Regions from separate parts of the Microbacterium sp. M3 genome, predicted to be linked through region 1. Evidence: predicted binding sites of a transcription regulator. Region 1 holds the regulator's gene; the other holds the start of a gene.
What was found. Region 1 encodes LexA, which represses DNA repair genes until DNA is damaged. Its sites were predicted from a motif close to TCGAACANNTGTTCGA; they were not measured.

Region 1 (11,012 bases):
CCACGGGGCGGGCAGCACGTCGACGACGGTTCCGGATGCCGCCCTCCGGCGCACCGCGGACCTCCCGCCCTCGTCGGCGACCGACTCGCCCCACCAGGTCTCGGGCCCCGCCGCCGTGCCGCCCACGAAGCGGGCGCCCTCCAGCCGGGGAGAGCCCGCAGACACGGCGGCGGCCGACAGCGGCGACGGCCAGCTGCCGTAGGGGAGCACGACGGGGGAGCCGGGAGCATCGGGAGTCGTCACGCCCCCACGCTACGGCGTCGCGAGGGTCGCACCGCGATCGAAACACAACGTCACAGGCCCAGCGCAGGGGTCGCGCTCCGCTACGGTGGACCCATTGTCGCCCGGTCGTCCGCGAGGACACCCCACCTCGGGGTCCGGGCAGGAGCGACAGCCGAGCCCGGCACCCGCCCGCGATGACACCCCGTCGGCCGTTGCGGCCGGTGAGTGGTGCCGCGGCCGCCCGGGCACTTCCCGTTCGGCTCAGCCCCTGTCCCCGATCCGAGAAGCAGGCCATGTCGATCGATCTGAGCACTCCTCCCGTGCCGATCTCCTTCGAGGTGTACCCGCCGCGCTCCGACGCCGGTTTCGCGGCACTGCACGAGACCATCCGCCACCTGGCATCGGTCGATCCGCGGTTCATCTCCGTGACCTACGGCGCCGGTGGCTCCACCGGCGGGCGCTCCCTCGAGCTGCTGACCCACATCCTGCGCGAGACCCACATCGAGCCGCTCGCGCACCTGACCTGCGTGGGCAACACCTACGCCGGCGCGAACGCGCTCATCCGCGAGTTCCTGGATGCCGGCATCACGAGCTTCCTCGCGCTGCGCGGCGATCCGCCGGCCGGTGCCTCCGAGGACGACGCGTTCCTCGGCGACCTCGAGAGCGCCGCGCAGCTGGTGCAGCTCATCGACCGCGTGCAGGCGGAGCGTGCGCCCTACACCGAGGCGCCGATCCCCGGTGTACCCGGCGCGGTGCGCGTCGAGAAGCGCCGCAAGATCGACATCGCCGTCGCCGCGTTCCCGAACGGTCACCCCCGATCGCGCTACGCGTCCGAGCACATCGACGCCCTGCTGGCCAAGCAGGCGGCGGGTGCCACGCTGGCGATCACCCAGCTCTTCTTCCACGGCGACGACTACCTCGCCTTCGTGCAGCGCTCGCGGGAGGCGGGCGTCACCATGCCGATCCTTCCCGGGATCATGCCCATCACCTCGCCCGCGCGCCTGCGGCGCGTGCTCGAGCTCACCGGTGAGGAGCTGCCGGGCGACCTCGCCATCGCGCTGGAGGTCGAGCCGACCGCACAGGGGCAGCGCGAGGTGGGCATCGCGCACGCCGCCCGCCTCGCGCGCGAGGTCCTCGACGGTGGGGCCCCCGGCATCCATCTCTACGCCTTCAACAATCACGACACGGTCCTCGAGGTTCTGCGAGAGGCCGGGGTGCTGACCCCGCCCTCCCGCGTCCCCGACCCCACCCGCTGACGCAGGCGCCGTCATCCGTCGGAGGTCCCGACGGTCTCTTCGGCGACCCCGAAACCACCACCACCACCGCCGTACACGAAAGGGAGACACCATGACCGACCCTCGCCCCCGCACCTCGCCGTTCCCGAAGGGCACGATCCTCGGCTACCCGCGGATCGGCCGGCGCCGCGAGCTCAAGCGCGCCGTCGAGGCCCACTGGGCCGGCACGATCGACGCCGCGGAGCTCGAGCAGATCGCCGCACGCCTGCGGCGCGACACGCGCGAACGGCTCGCGGCCCTCGGTCTCGGCCGCGACGACTCGTCGATCCCCGAGTCGTTCTCGTTCTACGACCAGGTGCACGACGCCGCCGTCACGGTCGGTGCCCTGCCGGAGCGGTTCGCCGCGCGGCGCGACCCCGACGGCGGCATCGGCCTCGGCGCGTATTTCACCGCCGCACGGGGCGAGGGCGAGGACGCCCCCCTCGAGATGACGAAGTGGTTCGACACCAACTACCACTACCTGGTCCCCGAGATCGGCCCCGAGACGGTCTTCGCGCCGTCGAGCGACCGCTTCGCCGCGCAGGTGGCAGAGGCGAAGGCCGACGGCTACACCGTGCGGCCCGTGATCGTGGGGCCGGTCACGCTCCTGGCCCTCGCGAAGGCGAGCGACGCCGCACCGGCCGGATTCGATCCGCTCGGGCGCCTGGACGATCTGCTGCCCGTGTACGCAGAGCTGCTCGCGAGCCTGCGTGCGGCCGGCGCCGAGTGGGTCCAGCTCGACGAGCCGGCGCTGGTGAGCGAGAGCCTGCCGGCCGCGCCGGCGGCGCTCGCGGATGCCGCGGCCCGCGCCTACGCCGCCCTCGGCGCCGCGACCGACCGGCCTGCCCTCCTCGTGACGGCGGGCTACGCGCAGCTCTCGCCCGAGGCGTGGCGCGCGCTCGCCGCCGCGCCGATCGAGGCGATCGCCCTCGACCTCACGCGGGGCGCCGTCCCCGAGACCGTGGAGGGCCTGGCGGACAAGACGCTGGTGGGCGGCGTCGTCGACGGGCGCAACGTGTGGCGCGGCGACCTGGAGGCGGCATGGGCCGGGCTGGAGCAGCTGCGCGGCGTGGGTGCCGCCGACGTCGCCGCGGGCACGTCCACCTCGCTGCAGCACGTGCCGCACGATGTCGACGACGAGGCCGCGCTCGATCCGCGGCTCGCGTCGTGGCTCGCCTTCGCCGACCAGAAGGTGGGGCAGGTCGTGATCCTCGCCGCAGGCCTGGTCGACGGCCGCGCGGCGATCGCCGAGGCGCTGGCCGAGGCATCCGCCGCTCTGGACGACCGGCGCGGCGCACCCGGCGTGCGCGACGGGGCCGTGCGCGAGCGCGCCGCGGCGCTGGAGGCGGGCGCCTTCGAGCGCGGCGACTACGGCGCGCGCGTGGCAGCCCAGGACGCCGCGCTCGGCCTGCCGCTGCTGCCGACCACGACGATCGGCTCGTTCCCGCAGACCGGCGAGATCCGGCGCGCGCGAGCACGCCACGGGCGCGGCGAGCTGCACGCGGACGAGTACGAGCGGTTCCTCCGCGACGAGATCGCGCGCGTGGTGACGCTGCAGGAGGAGGTAGGGCTCGACGTCCTCGTGCACGGCGAGGCCGAGCGCAACGACATGGTCCAGTACTTCGCCGAGCACCTCGACGGCTTCGCCGTCACCGAGAACGGGTGGGTGCAGTCGTACGGCTCGCGGGCGACGCGACCCTCGATCCTGTGGGGCGACGTCGCGCGGCCGGCGCCGATCACCGTCGCGTGGTCGGAGTTCGCCCAGTCGCTCACCGGCAAGCCCATGAAGGGCATGCTGACCGGTCCCGTCACGATCCTGGCGTGGTCGTTCGTACGCGACGACCAGCCGCTCGGCGACACCGCGAACCAGGTCGCCCTCGCGCTCCGCGACGAGATCGCCGACCTCGAGGACGCGGGCATCCGCGTCATCCAGGTCGACGAGCCCGCACTGCGCGAGCTGCTGCCGCTGAAGAGCGCCGACCAGCCGGCCTACCTGGAGTGGTCGGTGGGATCGTTCCGTCTCGCGACGGCGGGGGCGGATGCTGCCACCCAGGTGCACACGCACCTCTGCTACTCCGAGTTCGACGTCGTGATCGACGCGATCGCGGCCCTCGACGCCGACGTGACGTCCATCGAGGCGGCCCGCAGCCGCGGTGAGGTGATCGGCGACATCGCGGAGTCCGGGTTCGCGGCGGGCATCGGGCCCGGCGTGTACGACATCCACTCGCCGCGCGTGCCGTCGGTGGACGAGATCGCCGAGCTCCTCGACCGCACCGTCGCCGAGCTGCCGCTGCGCCGCGTGTGGGTGAACCCGGACTGCGGGCTCAAGACGCGCGGCTACGACGAGACCGTGGCGTCGCTGCAGAACCTCGTCGCCGCGACGCGGCAGATCCGCGAGCGCGTGGAGCTCAGCGCCTAGGAGCGCGGGGCTTCTTCGGGGGAGCGGATGCCTCGGCCGGCGCGGCGGCGTCGGCCGAGGCATCCGTCTCCACGATGGTGGCGTCCCCGTCGACGGGGGCGGCGTCGGCCGCCGGTGCATCGACCACGACCACCCTCGGCTGCTCGTCGGCGAGGACCAGCGTCGGCTGGTCGTCGGTGAGCACGGCGGTGGCGTTGCCGTCGGCGAGCACGACGGTGGTGTCGTCGCCGAGGACGGCGGTCGGCTGGTCGTCGATGCCCCCGTCCGGGTCGCCGGCTCCCGAGTCTGCGGAGGACCGCGGCGGCACCTCGCCCGGGCGGACCTGCAGCAGCTCGAGGATCCAGGCGACGATCAGCGTGACGATGAGCACGAGGAAGATGTCGCCCGCCGACAGCGGTCGCAGGCCGAACAGCCAGATGACGGCCACCACGATGAGGAGCGTGCGGACCAGCCCGCGGTAGCGGTACAGCCACGCGCCGAACCGTCCGGTGCGGAATCCGTGGCCGCCCAGCTGACGGCGCAGCGACGAGTTGATGCTGCCGATGGCCCGGCGCGAGCGCACGGCGGGCGTCCACCGGCCGGCGAACCAGCCGAGGACCGCGATGACGATGCCGAGCAGCACCGCGATGCCCGCGGTCTGCTGCATCGAGCCCACCAGGCTCTGGTAGACGACGTCGAGGGCGTTCGCCGACAGGCCGAACTGAACGGCCGCCTGGCCGACGACGGGGGTGCCCACGGCGAAGGCGAGCGCCAGCGCGCCGCCGCCGAGCGCGAAGCCGATGCCCGAGCCCAGCACCGCGGTGCTGCGTCGCCGCGCGATGAGGATCCCCAGGGCGAAGAGACCGATCGTCACGATCGGCAGCCACCAGCCCAGCGCGGTCGCGAGCGTGTACGTCGTGCGGATGGTCACGAGCGTCTCGCCGGTGCCGATGATGACGACCTTGTCGATCGCGGGGATGAGCTGGGCGATCCCGACGCCGCGGTCGATCAGGTTCTGCTTGACGCGTTCGACGACGGCGCCCAGCTGGATGCCGAGTCCCTGGTCGTTCATGACGACGATGCCGCCGCCGTCCGACGTGGCGGCGGCGGTGAGGGCGCGGTGCGCAGCGCGGGTGGTCGCCGTCCACGTGTCGGCGAAGGCATCCGACTCCACCACGCGCGTCACCGTCTGGGTGAGGAGGTTCTGCAGGCCCTCGGCCGCGGGCGCCTGCAGGAGCTTCAGAGCCTGGGACGCACGCGGCGGCAGGCCGAGCTGGTCGATCCCGTCGAAGACGTTCGCGGTGAGCTCCTCGAAGTTCACCTGCGCCTCGACGGCCTCGACCGTCTCGTCGATGATCATCTGCTGGACGGCGGGGTCGTCCGCGAGCGGGGCGAGCGTCGCGACGAAGGCGGATTCGTCGACGAGTTCGAGGCGCGCCCACGCCGTGACGATCGAGATCGGGACCAGGATCGACGCGATGACGATGCACAGCGCGGAGAAGAAGGCGCGCCACCGGCTGCCCGTGGGCGCGTTCGACGACCTCGGAGCGGGCGGCTCGGCGGGCGCGGACGCGCGCAGTCGTGCGTTCTCGGCCTCGAGCGCCTCCAGGCGGGCGTGGAGTTCCGGGCTGGCGGCGAGGGGCGCTTCGGAGGTCATTCCCCCCTTATAGCGCGTCCCGCGGTGTCGCGGCCACCCGTGGGCGTCGCGCGTTTCGCATGAAAGCGGTCAGACCGCCCGCATCACCGCGACGACCTTGCCGAGAACGGTCGCCTCGTCGCCCAGGATCGGCTCGAAGGCGGAGTTGCGGGGGAGCAGCCACGTGTGGCCGTCGCGCTGGCGAAACGTCTTGACGGTGGCCTCTCCGTCGAGCATCGCCGCGACGATGTCGCCGTTGTCGGCGGTGGCCTGCGAGCGCACCACGACCCAGTCGCCGTCGCAGATGGCGGCGTCGATCATCGACTCGCCCGAGACCCGCAGCATGAAGAGGTCGCCCTTGCCGACGAGCTGACGGGGCAGGGGGAAGATCTCCTCGACCTGCTGCTCGGCGGTGATGGGCACGCCGGCCGCGATGCGTCCCACGAGCGGCACGAGCGCGGCGTCGCCGACCGACGGCGCGCTGTCAGCCGGGTTCTCGGCCGCGGTGCCCGGCAGGTCGATGAGCACCTCCATGGCGCGCGTCTTGCCGGCGTCGCGCCGCAGGTAGCCGCTCAGCTCGAGCTGATTGAGCTGGTGCGTGACGCTCGAGAGCGACTTGAGGCCGACGGCGTCGCCGATCTCCCGCATGCTCGGCGGGTAGCCGTGCCGGGCGATGGAGCGCTGGATCACCTCGAGGATCGCGAGCTGCTTGTCGCTCAGGCTCTTGCGCCGACGAGTCTGGGGCTTCTCGCGCCCGGCCGCGTCGCTCATCTTCCGGCTCCGTCCTGCGCTCTGCCGTCGAGCGCTGTTTCTTCGAATGTCGGAGGCCCGTGGTGGGGTTCTCGTATCGAAACCGTATCCGGACCCAGCGCTTCCGAGGAACAACCTCGCCGCGTGTCGCGTTCGAGAGATCGCCATCCGAATCCGGTGTTGACATCGTACAGACTCGAAGATAGCTTCGGAAGAGAGGTTCGCATTCTCCACTCCCGGCCGAGTGGAGATTGCGAATCTCTCCCCATCAGGAGGAGAGCAGCCATGACCGCGATCGGCATCACGACATCCGTTCCCTCGCCGGCGCGCGCGGCGACCGTCGCCGTGCGCCGGGCCACGCGCCTTCGTCTCACGGTGCGCGGTCGCCGGGTGCTCGCCGCCCTCGCCGCGCTTCCGGCCGTCGTCGCGCTCAGCGCCGCGGTCCTCGGCGGCGGCGCGGCGCTCGCCTCGCGCGACGCCGGCGCACCGGCGGGGCAGTTCGAGACCATCACGGTCTCGGCCGGCGACTCGCTGTGGACCATCGCCGAAGAGGTCGCGCCCGACCGCGATCCGCGCGACGTCGTCGACCAGATCGTCCGGTTGAACGCGCTCGACAGCGTGCTCGTGCAGGCGGGTCAGAGCCTCGCGATCCCGGCCGAGTACTCGATCGCTCCCTGAGCGTCCGGCAGGCAGGCCCCCGGCCGCTCGCGCTCCCGTCACCGAGCGGCTCGAGCGTGGAGCGCGGCCCTACCATGGGAGGGGTGAGTGCACGTCTCGAAGACCTTCCCCTCCGCGCGGATCTGCGCGGTCAGAAGCCCTACGGAGCCCCGCAGGCTCCGTTGCCCGTGGCCCTCAACGTCAACGAGAACACGCATCCCGTACCGCAGGACGTCGCCGACGACATCGTCGATTCCATCGCGATCGCGCTGCGCGACGTGAACCGCTACCCCGACCGCGAGTTCACCGCACTGCGCGAGGGGTTCGCCGACTACCTCGGGCACGGGCTGACCCGCGAGCAGATCTGGGCCGCGAACGGCTCGAACGAGGTGCTGCAGCACATCCTGCAGGCGTTCGCCGGACCCGGCCGCAGTGCGTTCGGGTTCGGCCCCACGTACTCGATGTACCCGCTGCTCACCAGGGGCACCGGTGCCGAGTGGGTCGCCGGCGCCCGTGCCGACGACTACACGATCGACCCCGCGGACGCCGCCCGCCAGGTGGCCGATGCGGCGCCCGACGTCGTGTTCCTCTGTTCGCCCAACAACCCGACGGGCACGCCGCTGCGCCTCGACGCGATCGAGGCCGTGTACGAGGCGAGCAACGGCATCGTGATCGTGGACGAGGCGTACTTCGAGTTCGCGCCCGGTGACGAGCGGTCGGCGCTGACGCTGCTGCCGGGCCGTGAGCGCCTGGTCGTCTCGCGCACCATGAGCAAGGCCTTCGCGTTCGCCGGCGCCCGGGTCGGCTATCTCGCCGCCGACCCCGCGCTCATCGACGCGCTGCGCCTGGTGCGCCTGCCCTATCACCTGAGCGCGCTCACCCAGGCGGCGGCGTCGGCCGCGCTGCGGCACGCGCCCACGATGCTGCGCATGGTCGACGACATCGTCGGGCAGCGCGACCGCATCGGCGCCACCGTCGAGGCGCTCGGCTACACGCCGCACGAGTCCTGGACGAATTTCGTGCTGTTCGGTGGCGTCGCCGATCCCGCGGCGACGTGGCGCGCCCTGTACGACGAAGGCGTGCTGATCCGCGACGTCGGCATCCCGCACCACCTGCGGGTGACCGCGGGCACCGAGGAGGAGACCACCGCGTTCCTCGACGCCCTCGCCTCGGTAGGATCGGCCGCATGAGCGCCGCATCACGCACCGCCTCGTTGCGACGGTCCACGAGCGAGTCCACCGTCGAGCTGGAGCTCGACCTCGACGGCACCGGACGCAGCCGGATCGACACCACCGTGCCGTTCTTCGACCACCTCCTGACGGCCTTCGCGAAGCACTCGCTCACCGACCTCACCGTCCGCGCCTCGGGCGACACCGACATCGATGCCCACCACACCGTCGAAGACATCTCGATCGTGCTCGGTCAGGCGATCCGCGAGGCGCTCGGCGACAAGACGGGCATCTCGCGCTACGGCGACGCCCTGGTCCCGCTCGACGAGGCGCTCGCGCAGGCCGTGGTCGACATCAGCGGGCGACCCTACCTGGTACACACCGGAGAGCCCGCGGGCTTCGAGCACCACCTCATCGGCGGGCACTTCACCGGCTCCCTCGTGCGCCACACCTTCGAGGCCATCTCGTACAACGCCGCGCTGACCGTCCACGTCCGCGTGCTGTCGGGGCGCGACCCGCACCACATCGCCGAGGCCGAGTACAAGGCCTTCGCCCGCGCCTTCCGGCAGGCCAAGGCGCTCGACCCGCTGGTCGACGGCATCCCCAGCACGAAGGGCGCGCTGTGACCTCCAGCGACATCCCCGCGGCCGATCGGCCGCTCGTCGCGGTCCTCGACTACGGCTCCGGCAACGTCCACTCGGCGGTGAAGGCCCTCATCGCCGCCGGAGCGGATGCCCGCCTGACGTCCGACCGGGGTCTGGTGCGAGATGCCGACGGGCTCTTCGTGCCGGGCGTGGGGGCGTTCCGTGCGGTCGCCGAGGCACTGCGTGCCAGCCGCGGCGACGAGCTCATCGAGCGCCGCCTCGCCGGCGGACGGCCCGTGCTGGGCGTGTGCGTCGGCATGCAGATCTTCTTCGAGCGCGGGGTGGAGCGCGGCATCGACACCGACGGCCTGGGCGAATGGCCCGGCGTCGTGACCGAGCTCGACGCGCCGGTGCTGCCCCACATGGGCTGGAACACCGTCGAGGCCGGTGAGGGCACGCGCCTGTTCCGCGGCATCGAGCACGAGCGCTTCTACTTCGTCCACTCGTTCGGCGCGCAGAAGTGGCTGCTCGACGTTCAGCCGCCGTTCCCCCAGCCGGTGCTGACGTGGTGCGACTACGGCACGCCGTTCCTCGCGGCGGTGGAGAACGGGCCGCTGTCGGCGACCCAGTTCCACCCCGAGAAGTCGGGGGATGCCGGCATCCGGCTCCTGACGAATTGGATCGACGGCCTTCGCGGGGCTACCCTCTGAGACCGTGCCGTCTGCGGGAGTGTGTGCTCCGAAGGACCGTCTCGCACAGCAGTCGAATCACAGCCAGGAAGACATGAACGATTTCGCGTCAACGCCCCAGCTCGTCCTTCTGCCCGCCGTCGACGTCGCCGATGGGAAGGCCGTCCGGCTGACCCAGGGCGAGGCCGGCACCGAGACGAGCTACGGCGACCCCGTCGACGCGGCGCTGGACTTCGCCCGTCAGGGCGCGCAGTGGATCCACCTCGTCGACCTCGACGCCGCCTTCGGCCGGGGCAGCAATGCGGGCGTGCTCCGCAAGGTCATCAAGCAGGTCAAGGGCGTCCAGGTCGAGCTGTCGGGCGGCATCCGCGACGATCGCACCCTCGAGGCCGCGCTCGAGAGCGGCGCCTCGCGCATCAACCTCGGCACGGCCGCGCTCGAGAACCCCGAGTGGGCCGCCGACGTCATCGGCCGGTACGGCGACGCGATCGCGGTCGGCCTCGACGTGCGCGGCACCACGCTGGCCGCGCGCGGCTGGACCCGCGAGGGCGGCGACCTCTGGGCCGTGCTCGACCGCCTCGAGTCCGCGGGGTGCAGCCGCTACGTCGTCACCGACGTGACCAAGGACGGCACCCTCAAGGGCCCGAACCTGGATCTGCTTCGCGAGCTGACCGCCCGCACCCCGAAGCCCGTCGTCGCATCCGGCGGCGTCTCGAGCCTCGACGACATCGCTGCGCTGCGCGACCTCGTGCCGCTCGGCGTCGAGGGCGCGATCGTGGGCAAGGCGCTCTACGCCGGTGCCTTCACGCTCGCCGAGGCGCTGGATGTCGCCGGACACTGACCCGCACGCCGCTCACCACGGCGACCCGCCCGCCGGCGACGCGACCGGCGCGCACGCGAACGATGCCGCAGCCGACTCGGCGGGCGTGCCGTGGGAGGGGCGCAGCTTCCACTCCAACCCGCACTCCGGCGACGACGGGTCCGCCGATCCGGCTCTGCTCGCCGCTCTCACGGCATTCCGCGCCGGCTCGGGCGACCAGCGCGCGGTCGTCGACGCGTACCGCTCGGCGCGTCTGCTCATCCCGCTCCTCGCCGAGAAGGGCGACCACGGCATCGGCGCGCACGGCCTCGAGGTCGACAAGACCCAGGAGCTCTCGATCGTGACGGTCGCCGCCCCCGACGGCCGGCGCGTGCTGCCGGTGTTCTCGTCGGTCCAGGCGATGGGGCGATGGGATGCCGCAGCCCGGCCGGTCCCGGTCGACGGCGTCCGCACGGCACTGGCGGCGGCCGCCGACGACACCGACCTCATCGTGATCGATCCGGGTTCCGACACCGAGTTCGTCCTCCGCCGGCCCGCGGTCTGGGCGATCGGCCAGAACCAGCCGTGGGAGCCGAGCTTCCTCTCTCCCGAGGTCGTGAAGGGCCTCCACGAGAGCATCGGCGGCGAGCTGTCGGTGATCGACCTCGCCGTCGAGCCGGGCGATCCCGACGCCCGCCTGCGAGGGCCAGAGCTCGTCGTGCGGCTGCACCTCATGAGCGGCCTCGAGAAGACCGAGCTCGACGCCGTGCTGGCGCGGCTCGCGAAGCGGTGGGCGGCCGACGACCGCATCGCGGTGCTGGTCGACTCGCTCAC
Region 2 (11,012 bases), on a different contig from region 1:
AGACGTACCTGCACCGCGCCGGGCGGACCGGGCGCGCGGGCCGGGCGGGAACGGTCGTCACGCTCGTCACGAGGGCGCGACGCGCGCGGCTCGCCGAGCTGCTCGAGCGCGCCGACATCGACGCGCCGTTCGACGAGGCCCGCGCGGGCGAACCCCTGCCAGGCATCGGGCGCTGAGCCCTCACGTCTCGGGCGGAGCTGACCCAGGGGCGTCGTGGCGCTGAGCCGGCAGGCCTCGCGGGTGCTGAGCCTCACGCCTCGCGGGCGAAGGCCTCGAGCAGTCGGGCCGCAGCTTGTGCCCCGCCTTCTGAGCGGAGCTGCGCACCCACGCGGGCTGCGGCACCCCTCATCGACGGATCATGCGAGACGCGCTCGAAGCCGCGCGCCACGTGAGCTGCCGTCGGAGTCCCGGTGCGCAGGTCGACGCCCGCACCGCTCCAGGCCACCCGGGCCGCGACTTCGGGCTTGTCGAGGTCGCCGCCGGCGATCACGAGCGGGATGTCGTGGCTCAGCGCGCGCAGGGTGCCTCCCCAGCCGCCGTTCGTGATGACGACGTCGGTGCGGGGGAGCAGCTGGTCGTAGGGGAGGAAGCCCGCCACGCGCGCGTTGCCCGGCACCGGGAACGGTAGCTCGTCGCGGCCGCGCACGCCGGTCGACACGACGACGAGCAGGTTGCGGTGCGCGAGCGCCTCGAGTGCCGGCCGCAGGAGGTCGGACGGATCGATGTTCTGCGTGCCCTGCGTGAGATGCACCACCGTGCGGCCGTCGAGGTCGCCCCACCAGTCCGGAAGCGGGGCGGGCCCTGAGGGCGGTTGCGTGAGCACGCCGACGAAGTCCAGGTGCGGCGGCCGGTCGGTGCGGCCGTAGTCCAGCAGCGGCGAGCCGCTCGCGAGCACGCGCTGCGGCGAGAACACCGTCTGCGCGAAGGTGAGCGGATCCGGTGCGAGGCCGACGGCCGTCCGCGCCCGTACGAGCGGCCCGGTGAGGGGCCGCATCATCAGCGGCGCCAGCGCGCGCAGCGCGGCGTCGCGCGTCTTCGTCAGCGGGTTGCGACCCGGCATGATCCCCATGCCCGACGGCGGTCCCTGCCCGCTCGGCACGGCGAGCGGCAGCACCGCGATCGTCGCCCACGCGCAGCCCGACCGGGCGGCGAAGAGCGCGGCGCCGACCGAGATCTCGTCGGCGGCGAGGGCGTCCCACGGCTCACGGTCCCACTCGGCCTGCAGGTCGGCCACCTGTGCGGGCGCGGTGCCGATCATGAGGTCTTCGAGGTTGATGAACACCTGCCGCAGGCCCTTGCGTCCTTGCACGCGCGGGAACGTCGCACCCTGATCGTTCTCGTCGAAGTCGGGCGCCTCGCGCCACGGCACGTGGACGGCGCCGGATGCCTCGACACGCGCGCGGAAGGCGGCGCCCGTGTGGAAGCGCACGGCGTGTCCGCGCTCGACGAGGGCGCCGGCGACGGCCAGCAGGGGAGTGACGTGGCCGGTGAAGGGCATCGCGGAGAGGAGGAACCGCGCCATTCCGCCATGCTGGCCGACCTGCGGCGGCCGCGCCAGAGGGGTGGCCGCGGCTTCCGGGGCTTTCGGCGGGCAGGGGTGCGATGCCAGAATGGACATCGGGTATTTGTTAGGACGCTTACCTAATTGGCGACTCGGATGCCTCCCCCCTCACAACCGAAGGAGCTTGTGTGTCGAAGCAACAACCGTCCGGGCGATCCCGGAGACTCCCCGCCCTCGCCGCCGCCGTCGCCGGCGCGCTCGCCGTCGGGTTCGTCGCAGCACCGCCGGCCCTCGCGGCCGCCGACGACGCGACGCCCACCACCACCCTGAACGGCTATCGCAACGTCGGCTACTACGGCCAGTGGCGAGCGACCGGTGAGGCACAGGCCACCATCGAGCGGCTGTTCGTGGACGGCAGCGCCGGGGCGACACTCACCCATCTCAACTACTCGTTCGGCAACATCGCCGGCGACCAGACCGCCCTCGACGCGGCACGCGCTGCCGGCACGAAGGGGCTCGACAGAGTGGAGCCGTACACGTGCTTCATCTCCGACACCCCTGCCCCGGGGCCGGGCCAGACCGACACGGCCGGCGACGCCGACAGCGACTTCGTGCACGCGTTCACCGCGGAGCAGTCGGTGCTCGGCATCGCCGACACGAAGAAGCAGAAGCTCGCCGGCAACTTCAATCAGCTCGCCCAGCTGAAGCGGCTCTACCCCGATCTCAAGGTGAACGTGTCGCTCGGCGGCTGGTCGTGGTCGAAGTCCTTCTCGAAGGCGGTGGCCACCCCCGAGCGGCGCTCGGCCCTCGCCGCTTCGTGCATCGACCTGTACATCCGCGGCAACCTCCCCGTGATCGACGGGCGCGGCGGCCCGGGCGCCGCGGCCGGGGTGTTCGACGGGTTCGACCTCGACTGGGAGTGGCCGGGCGCCCCGGACTGGGCTCAGGAGGTCGGCAACAGCGTCGACCCGGTCAACGACAAGGCGAACTTCCTGGCCTTCGTCAAGGAGCTGCGCGCGCAGCTCGACGCCGTGGAGGGCGAGACCGGCAGGGACTACGAGCTCTCCGCCTTCCTCCCGGCCGGCCCCACCCAGATCGCCGCGGGCGGCTGGAACGATCCGGAGCTCTTCGAGTACCTCGACTACGCCAACCTGCAGGGCTACGACCTGTGGGGCTCGTGGACGGCCGAGACCGGACACCAGGGCAACGTCTACGGCGACCCCGCCCACAACTGGGGCCTGGGCCTGGACACCGTGCTCGCGTCGTATGTCAACGCGGGAGTCGATCCCGCCCAGCTGAACCTCGGGCTCGCCGCCTACGGGCAGGGCTGGCGGGATGCCGAACCCGCGCCCTGGACCGCGGCAGGCGGCGGCATCGGGCAGATCACGTGGGACCAGCTGAAGCAGCGCGACCTCGACATCCACCACGAGTACACGGCCGACGGCCGGTTCGATGCCACGTGGGGCTATGACGCCGCAGCGGGCGAGTTCTGGTCGTTCGACGACGAGGTGGCGGTGGCCGAGAAGACCGCGTGGGCGATCTCGAAGGGTCTCGGCGGGGTCGACTTCTGGGAGGTCGGCAACGACGTGGCGGGCGATCTGCCGACCGCCTCGGCCGAGGTGCTCCGCGCCGCCGCGCCAGGTCCGGTCGCCGGTTCTGCGGGTCTGCAGTGTGCGACGACGCCGGATGCCGCAGCCCAGCCCTGGAACGCGCAGACGACGTATCGCGGGGGCGAGCTGGTCTTCCTCGACGGGCGCGTGTTCGAGGCGCAGTGGTACGCCAAGGGCGACCAGCCCGGGGCGTCGGTGCGCGGGCCGTGGAGCACGCTCACCGCCTGCGGCGTCGACCCGGCCACCGTGCAGGCCTGGTACCCCGACACCATCTACGTCAAGGGCGACCAGGTCATCCACGACGGCGTGACCTACACCGCGCAGTGGTGGAGCCGCAACGACGTGCCGGGCGCCAAGCACGGCCCCTGGAAGCGCTGACCGCGCGCATCGCGGGCACGACGGGCGTCCCCTCGGGGGCGCCCGTCGTGGCGTGCGGGGCCGGCCTCGCCTGCCGTGCCGCGATCGGCGGCGACCGGCCCTCTTTCCGTGCCGCGGGGACAGTGGTATAGCTGTGTCCATCGACGACGGCGTCGAATCGGCTGGGGAGTCGAACAGACTGGGGGTTTCCGATGAGCGGATCGTTGGTGCGCGCGCACGCGCGCGGACGCGCATCCATCGCGGCACTGATCGCTGTCTTCCTGGCCGTGGCCCTCGTCGCGGTGGCGGCGCCCGCCGAGGCTGCCGGAGGCGGAGCGGTCGTCGCGGCGAAGCCGAGTGGCCCCGGAGGCGGCAACGGCGGGGGCAAGGGCGGCGGAGGCGGTGGCGGGGGAGGTGGCACCACCGAGCCGGTCTATGCGGCCGTCGGCGACTCGTTCGCGGCGGGCGTGGGCGCCGGCAGCTACCTCGACACGTCGTGCTACCGCAGCTCCAAGAGCTATCCGAAGCTGCTCGACGCCGATGCCGACAAGCTGCTGTCGACGTTCGTCGCCTGCTCCGGCGCGAACACGGCCGCCGTGGTCGCTCAGACCGGGGCGGTGCCGGCCGGTGCCGCGCTGGTCACCGTGACGGTCGGCGGCAACGACGTCGGGTTCGCCGACGTGATGCAGAACTGCTTCGTGCTGCCGAACTCCACATGCGCGTCGAAGATCGCGGCCGGCTCCGCGATCGCCGCCTCCGACGCGTTCGCGGCGAACGTCGCCGGCGTGATCACGGCGATCCGCGCCAAGGCGCCTGCCGCGCGCGTCGTGGTCGCCGGCTACCCGCTCCTGTTCTGGGAGAACGCGAGCGGCGTGAACCCCAAGTACTCGTGGGCGGACGAGGTCAACGACCAGACGGTCGCGCTCAATGATGTGATCGAGCGGGTGGCCGTCGCGAACGGCGCCGTCTTCGTCGACGTCGAGGACGACTTCGCCGGCCACGGCGTGGGCAGCACGGCGCCCTGGATCAACGACTGGAGCTGGCTCAGTACCACCAACGGGTTCCATCCGACGGCATCCGGCTACGTGGCGTATGCCGCGGCGATCCGGGCGGCGATCCCGGCGGGCTGAGCCGGGCGAGCGGGGGAAGAGAGCGGATGCCGGGGCCCCGGCATCCGCTCGCCGCCGGGGCGATCAGGCCGAGGAGGCGCCGATCGACGCGACGAGCGCCGGGTCGGCGCCGAGGGCGGTGAGCCGTGACCGGAGCGCCGTCTCGGCGCGGCGGTACGGCTCCGCGCTGGCGTGGAGCAGCGAACGCGTGTTGGCGGCCTCGAGGAAGGAGACCATCTCGAATGTGAGCTGGCGCGCGTCGTCGAGCAGGGGCAGCTCGCCGGCGGCCATGGCGTGCTCGATGCTGAGGGTGAGGTAGTCCTCCCACTCGCCGGAGGCCGCGACGATGGCGTCGCGCACGGCGCCGGGCTTGGCGTCGAACTCGACGGACGTGCCCGCGAAGAAGCAGCCGCCGCGGAAGACGCGATCACGCGAGTAGGCGAGCCAGTCCGCGAGCAGCGCGCAGACACGGATGAGCCCGCGCGACGTCCGCGCGCGAGCGGGGGCCACGACCCGGTCGATGAAGACCTCGCGCGCCGCCGCGACGACCGCGAGCTGCAGCTGTTCCTTCGAGCCGAAGAGGGTCGCGATCCCGCTCTTGCTGTGCCCGGACGCTTCGGCCAGGCGGCCGATCGTGAGGCCGTCGAGCCCCTCGACGGTGGCGGTGTCGACGGCGTGAGCGAGCACGGCGCGACGTGACTCGTCGCCGCGCAGACGCCGCCGATCGATCGATGCTTGTGCCACACCCCGAGGTTACCGTACGATCGTTCGTATTTATAAGTACGATCGTTCGTATTCTTCCGATCGGAGCCCATCATGGATCTCGCACTCGCCACCGCCGGTGCTTCCGTGCGGCTTGCGGCGGCGGTCTCGCCCCGGTGGGGCGCTGCCGTCGCGATGCCGCTCTTCGCGTACGTCGCGAGGCCTCGTCCCGTTCACGCCGACGACGAGCCGACGATGTCGCGGGCACGCCGCCGTACCGTGCGCATTCCCGGGGTCGACCGTCGGGGCGTCGACGTGGAGACGTACGAGTGGGGTGCGGGGTCTCGCACGGTCGTGCTCGCGCACGGCTGGAGCGGCCGGGCGAGCCAGTTCGCCGTGCTCGTGCGCGAGCTCGTGGCCTCGGGGTTCCGCGTCGTCGCGTTCGATGCGCCGGCCCACGGCTCCTCGGCCGGACGCCGCACGTACCTCGTCGACTGGCTCGACGTGTTCGCCGCCCTGCAAGAGCGCCACGGCGCCTTCGAGGGCATGGTCGGCCACTCGTTCGGCGGACTCGCGACCCTCGTCGGCGTCGCCGGCGGAACCGTCTCCGAACGGGTCGTGACGATCGCGGCGCCCGCGGACGCCGATCTGCTGCTCAGCCAGTTCCAGGCGATGCTCCGCTACTCCGACGGTGTGTCGGCGCGCATGCGCGAGCGCTTCGTCGAGCGCTACTTCCCCGGGGAGTCCGACCCGTTCGCGTGGCTCTCGAGCGTGCGGCGCCCGCTTCCTGCGGGGGTGCCTCTGCTGGTCGCGCACGACGACGGCGATCGCGTGGTGCCGTTCGCCGAGGCCGGCCGCATCGTGGCGGCGAACCACGGGGCGCGGATGCTGCCCACCACAGGGCTCGGTCACAACCGGATCCTGGCGTCCGACGTCGTGCTCGACGCGGTGCTCGCGCACCTCGAGGCGCCGGTGCGCACACCGGCCCCCGTCGCACGGCTCGACGGGCCGGGGGTCGTCACGACCGCGGCCTGAGCCCCGGTCGTCGAGGTGCGGTTCGGGGTGGTTCCCTCGATCAGAAGAGACGGGCGGATGCCTCGCCCGCCGTCGTGGGACGCGCCGCGGCCATCCGCAGCGACGTCGCGGCCGCGCGCCCGCGCGAGGTGGTGACGATCGGCGGCTGGCTGCGCGCGTCGACGCGGTCGGCCAGCCCCGCGACGGGCGTTCCGCGGGGCGTCTCGTCCTCCGCCCGTCCGTTGAGCCCGTGTACACGAAGCAGTGGCTGCACGCGCCGCGCCAGCCACGTGCGGTAGGCCTTCGGCGCGTAGGCGGTCGCACCCGGATAGAGCCCGCGGTACGACGACACCAGCTCGGGGTGCCGCTCGGCGATCCACTGCAGGAACCACTGCTTCGCGCCCGGTCGGAGGTGAAGAGCGCCGTAGACCACGCGCACCGCGCCCGCCTCCTTGATGCGGGTCAGTGCATAGTCGATGGCCGCGATCGAGTCGGTGAGGTGCGGGATGATCGGCATCAGGAACACGGTGACCCGGAAGCCCGCCTCGGTCGCCGCACGTACCGTCTCCAGGCGTGCGGTCGCGTTCGGCGTGCCGGGTTCGACGAGGTGCTGCAGTTCGTCGTCGAACACGGCGATCGACATCGCGATCGTCACGGGGACCTGTTCTGCGGCATCCGTCAGCAGCGGCAGATCCCGCCGCAGCAGCGTGCCCTTCGTGAGGATCGAGAAGGGCGTGCCCGACTCGGTCAGCGCCGACATGATCCCCGGCATGAGCTTGTAGCGGCCTTCGGCCCGCTGATACGGATCGGTGTTGGTGCCGAGCATCACGGGCTCGCGCTGCCACGTGCCCCGTCGCAGCTCCTTCTCGAGCACGTCGGCCACATTGACCTTGACGACGACCTGCGTGTCGAAGTCCCGGCCCGCGTCGAGCTCGAGGTACTCGTGCGTCCCCCGGGCATAGCAGTAAACGCAGGCATGGCTGCATCCGCGGTACGGGTTCACGGTCCAGTCGAACGGCATGGCCGAGGCGCTGGGCACGTGATTGAGCGCCGACTTGCAGAGCACCTCGTGGAAGGTGACGCCGGCGAACTCGGGCGTCGTCACCGATCGCACCAGCCCGTTCAGCTGTTCCATGCCGGGCAGGGCTGCGGCATCCGCCACTCCGAGTTCCTGCCCCTGCCACCGCATGGTTCCATGAGAACAAAGCTTCGAACTTAAGTCAAGGCTGACCGCCCCTGCGATAGAACACCGCCCGAACGGAGGCTGCTCGCCTGGCCAAATCAGGCTGATCGGGTCAGAATGGCTGACGTGACGGAGCCTGGCGGGCTCGCTACCCCCCGAGCCGCCCCCGAGACTCGTCGCGCCGCCCGAGCGATGCGCGAAGAGGCCGAACGGCGTGCCCGGACGCAGGAGCCGGCAGCTCCGGCCGACGTCGTCTCGTTCGAACTGCCGACCGACGACTTCGCGCCGGCGTCGGCGGCCGGTGCCTCTCCCTCGGCGCTGCCGCCCGAGCTGCGCGTGCATGCCGCCGCCCCCGTCGGGCGCACCTCCGGCGCGACCGCCCCGGCTCCGCCGCGCGTGCGCCCGCGCGGTCGTGCGGCGCGCGAGACGCACCGGAAGCTCGGCGAGCGGCGCGCGGCGCGGGCGGCCGAGATGCTCGAGGTCGACGAGCATGCGCCGCCGGTCCGTCACGCACAGCCGCGGCGACTGACCCGGCGGCTCGCGGTCGTCGCCGGGCTCGTGACGGGCGGGGCGCTGCTGGTGGGGTCGGCGGCGATGACCGCCATGATGCTGCCCCCGGCGGCGGGCGACCCGACCGGTGCCGCGACCTCGCTGAGCGCGCAGCTCCCTGCGGTCGAGCAGCTTCCGGTTCCCGACGTGCAGCAGTCGCCGCCCGCCGCCGACATCTGCACGCTCCCCGACGTCGTCTCGGCGCTGCAGACCGGCGCCGACGAGGCGGCGATCGTCGCGGCGGGTGGCGGCGAGGCCTTCCGCGCCGCCGTGGTCGAGGGTCGCGCGTCGTGCGTCGACCTCGGGGACTCCTCGCGCGTCTGGGCCGTGGTCGACAAGGCCCGCCCGGCCAGCCCCATCGACTACCGGCCCGTCGGGCTCGTCCTCCCGGACGGGGTGCGCAACGTCGAAGGAGGCGCACTGCGGTCGGACGCGGCATCCGCTCTCTCGTCGCTCGCGGCGGCCGCGCTCGCCTCCGGCGTCGGCGAGATCGCGCTCGAGAGCGGCTTCCGCTCGTACCAGACCCAGCAGGAGACCTACGGCCGGCACGTCGCCGAGCGCGGCGACGGCGCCGACCAGGTCAGCGCGCGGCCCGGCTTCAGCGAGCACCAGCTGGGCCTGGGTGCCGACGTCGTCGCGTGCGCCGGCGCGTGCGGCTCGCTGGACGGGCTCGCCGCGACGCCGCAGGGGCAATGGGTGGCCGAGCACGCGTGGGAGCACGGCTGGATCGTGCGCTACGTCGACGGGGCGACACCGGTCACGGGCTACCTGCCCGAGCCCTGGCACCTGCGTTACGTCGGTCCCGAGCTGGCGAAGGCGTATCACGACGGCGGCTGGACCTCGCTCGAGGACTTCTTCGGTCTCGGACCGGCTCCCGACTACCTGGGCTGACGCCGCGCGCGCAGAGGTCGCGAGATCCGGCCGCCCCGGGTTCGCGGCATCCGTTCGACTGAAACTGAGTACCATATGCCGTGAGATGCAATTCCAGCCGGGGAGCGTCTCCGCAGACTCGACCGCTGCGCGAAGCGGGAGCAACGAGAGGAAGGCGCACAATGGAGCGCGACATCTACGACGAGGACCACGAGGCGTTCCGCGACGTCGTCAGGGAGTTCATCAAGCGCTACGCGACGAGCGAGAAGCGCGACCAGTGGGACGCCGACGGCGAGATCGACCGCGCGACCATGCTCGCCGCCGGTGAGGCGGGCATCATCGGCCTCAGCGTGCCGGAGGAGTTCGGCGGCGCGGGCATGCTGCAGGACTACCGCTTCCGCACGATCGTGAACGAAGAGGTCATCGGTGCCGGCGCGGGCTCGCTCGCCGGGGCCTTCGGCATCCAGGACGACCTCGCCGTCCCCTACCTCGTGCACATGGGCACGCAGGAGCAGAAGGAGAAGTGGCTGCCCCGCATGGCCACCGGTGAGGTGCTCGGCGCCCTCGCCATGACCGAGCCGGGCGCGGGCTCCGACCTGCGCGGCATCAAGACCACCGCCAAGCGCGTCGAAGGCGGCTACATCGTCAATGGCGCCAAGACCTTCATCTCGTCGGGCAAGACCGCCGACATCGTGGTGACCTTTGTCAAGACCGGCGAGGGCAACCGCCCCGACGCCTTCAGCCTGCTGATCCTCGAGAACGGCATGGCCGGCTTCGACCACGGCAAGAAGCTGCACAAGATGGGCTCGCATGGCCACGACACCGCCGAGCTGTCGTTCAGCGACGTCTTCGTGCCCGAAGAGAACCTCATCAGCGGCAAGGAGGGCCAGGGCTTCATCCAGCTGATGATGAACCTGCCCCTCGAGCGTCTGTCGATCGGCATCGCCGCCGGTGCGGCAGCGCAGGCCGCCCTCGCGTGGACCGTCGACTACACGAAGAGCCGCGAGGCGTTCGGCGACCGGATCATCGACTTCCAGAACACGCGCTTCAAGCTGGCCGATGTCGCCACCACCGTCGACGTCATGTGGGCGTACCTCGACCGCGCGCTGCTGGCCTACAAGGACGGCAACCTGTCGGCCGAAGAGGCCGCGAAGGTCAAGTTCTGGACCACCGAGCGCGAGTGGGAGATCCTCGACACCTGCGTGCAGCTGCACGGCGGCTACGGCTACATCACCGAGTACCCGATCGCCCGTGCGTTCCTCGACGCCCGCGTCCACCGCATCTACGGCGGCACGAACGAGATCATGCGCGAGATCGTCGGCCGCCAGATCGCCGGGAAGCGTTGACGCGTCGCGGGTCAAGGTCGAGTAGGCGAGGAACGAGCCGTATCGAGACCTGATGCGACGGGGACGCGATGCCCCGTTCGATGACGGATGCCGCGACCCGAGCCTCTGCCGAGGCGCCGGGTCGCGGCATCCGTCGTCTTCGGTGTGTCAGTGCTGGCCGGCCGGGCCGCTGCCGCGCCCGAGTCCGCGGCCCGCGAGTCCGCCGCGGCGCGCGAGCTTGGCGACACCGGCCCTGCGCAGCCGATCGGCGATGAGGATGCCGAGCGCGGTGCCGGCCAGGCAGCTCGCGACCGAGAGGGCGAAGAAGCCGACCTGTGCGCCGAGCGTCATCGACCACAGGTCGAACGACACCGCCGCGAGCACCGGGTAGAGCACCCCGACGAAGGCCGCGCCGGCGTAGTACTGCCACGTGCGCCAGGAGCGGTACAGCACGATGAGGAACGGCAGCTCGGCGAAGAACGACCACCAGAGGTTCGTCGCGAGGTAGGGGAACACCACGAGGCCCGAGATGAGGCCGACCAGGAGGCCCGCCAACGGGCGCTCGATGAGCCGCAGCGCCACGACGGCGGGCAGCAGCCACAGGCCCGCGAGGGCGACCGAGATGAACGGCACGACGGCGAACAGCACCGTCGACAGCGCCGTCGCGCCCCAGAGCATCACGCCGCCCGCCACGCCGATCGCGGCGCACGTGAGCAGATAGGCGGTCGTCGCGCGGCTCACGAGTGCGCCTCGGCGGTGACGCGCTGCGACTTGGGCGCGGGTGAGGCGGCA

Region 2: a site for LexA is predicted at 7,491-7,506, ahead of R8Z57_RS16310 (Rv2578c family radical SAM protein). Genes of this name have one in related genera too.

Annotation. Positions count from the first base shown of each region.
Region 1 covers NZ_JAWTZT010000003.1:27,605-38,616, reverse strand. The annotation lists gene R8Z57_RS09960 (S9 family peptidase) at 1-243, opposite strand, end outside; gene R8Z57_RS09955 (methylenetetrahydrofolate reductase) at 516-1,478, shown strand; gene metE (5-methyltetrahydropteroyltriglutamate--homocysteine S-methyltransferase) at 1,570-3,915, shown strand; gene R8Z57_RS09945 (hypothetical protein) at 3,905-5,551, opposite strand; gene lexA (transcriptional repressor LexA) at 5,621-6,301, opposite strand; gene R8Z57_RS09935 (LysM peptidoglycan-binding domain-containing protein) at 6,566-6,958, shown strand; gene R8Z57_RS09930 (histidinol-phosphate transaminase) at 7,033-8,127, shown strand; gene hisB (imidazoleglycerol-phosphate dehydratase HisB) at 8,124-8,732, shown strand; gene hisH (imidazole glycerol phosphate synthase subunit HisH) at 8,729-9,400, shown strand; gene priA (bifunctional 1-(5-phosphoribosyl)-5-((5-phosphoribosylamino)methylideneamino)imidazole-4-carboxamide isomerase/phosphoribosylanthranilate isomerase PriA) at 9,474-10,220, shown strand; gene R8Z57_RS09910 (SseB family protein) at 10,204-11,012, shown strand, end outside.
Region 2 covers NZ_JAWTZT010000006.1:80,889-91,900, forward strand. The annotation lists gene R8Z57_RS16280 (DEAD/DEAH box helicase) at 1-176, shown strand, start outside; gene R8Z57_RS16285 (glycosyltransferase) at 251-1,522, opposite strand; gene R8Z57_RS16290 (glycosyl hydrolase family 18 protein) at 1,690-3,489, shown strand; gene R8Z57_RS16295 (SGNH/GDSL hydrolase family protein) at 3,681-4,598, shown strand; gene R8Z57_RS16300 (TetR/AcrR family transcriptional regulator) at 4,662-5,321, opposite strand; gene R8Z57_RS16305 (alpha/beta hydrolase) at 5,394-6,314, shown strand; gene R8Z57_RS16310 (Rv2578c family radical SAM protein) at 6,355-7,482, opposite strand; gene R8Z57_RS16315 (D-alanyl-D-alanine carboxypeptidase family protein) at 7,603-8,916, shown strand; gene R8Z57_RS16320 (acyl-CoA dehydrogenase family protein) at 9,078-10,241, shown strand; gene R8Z57_RS16325 (ECF transporter S component) at 10,389-10,961, opposite strand; gene R8Z57_RS16330 (siderophore-interacting protein) at 10,958-11,012, opposite strand, start outside.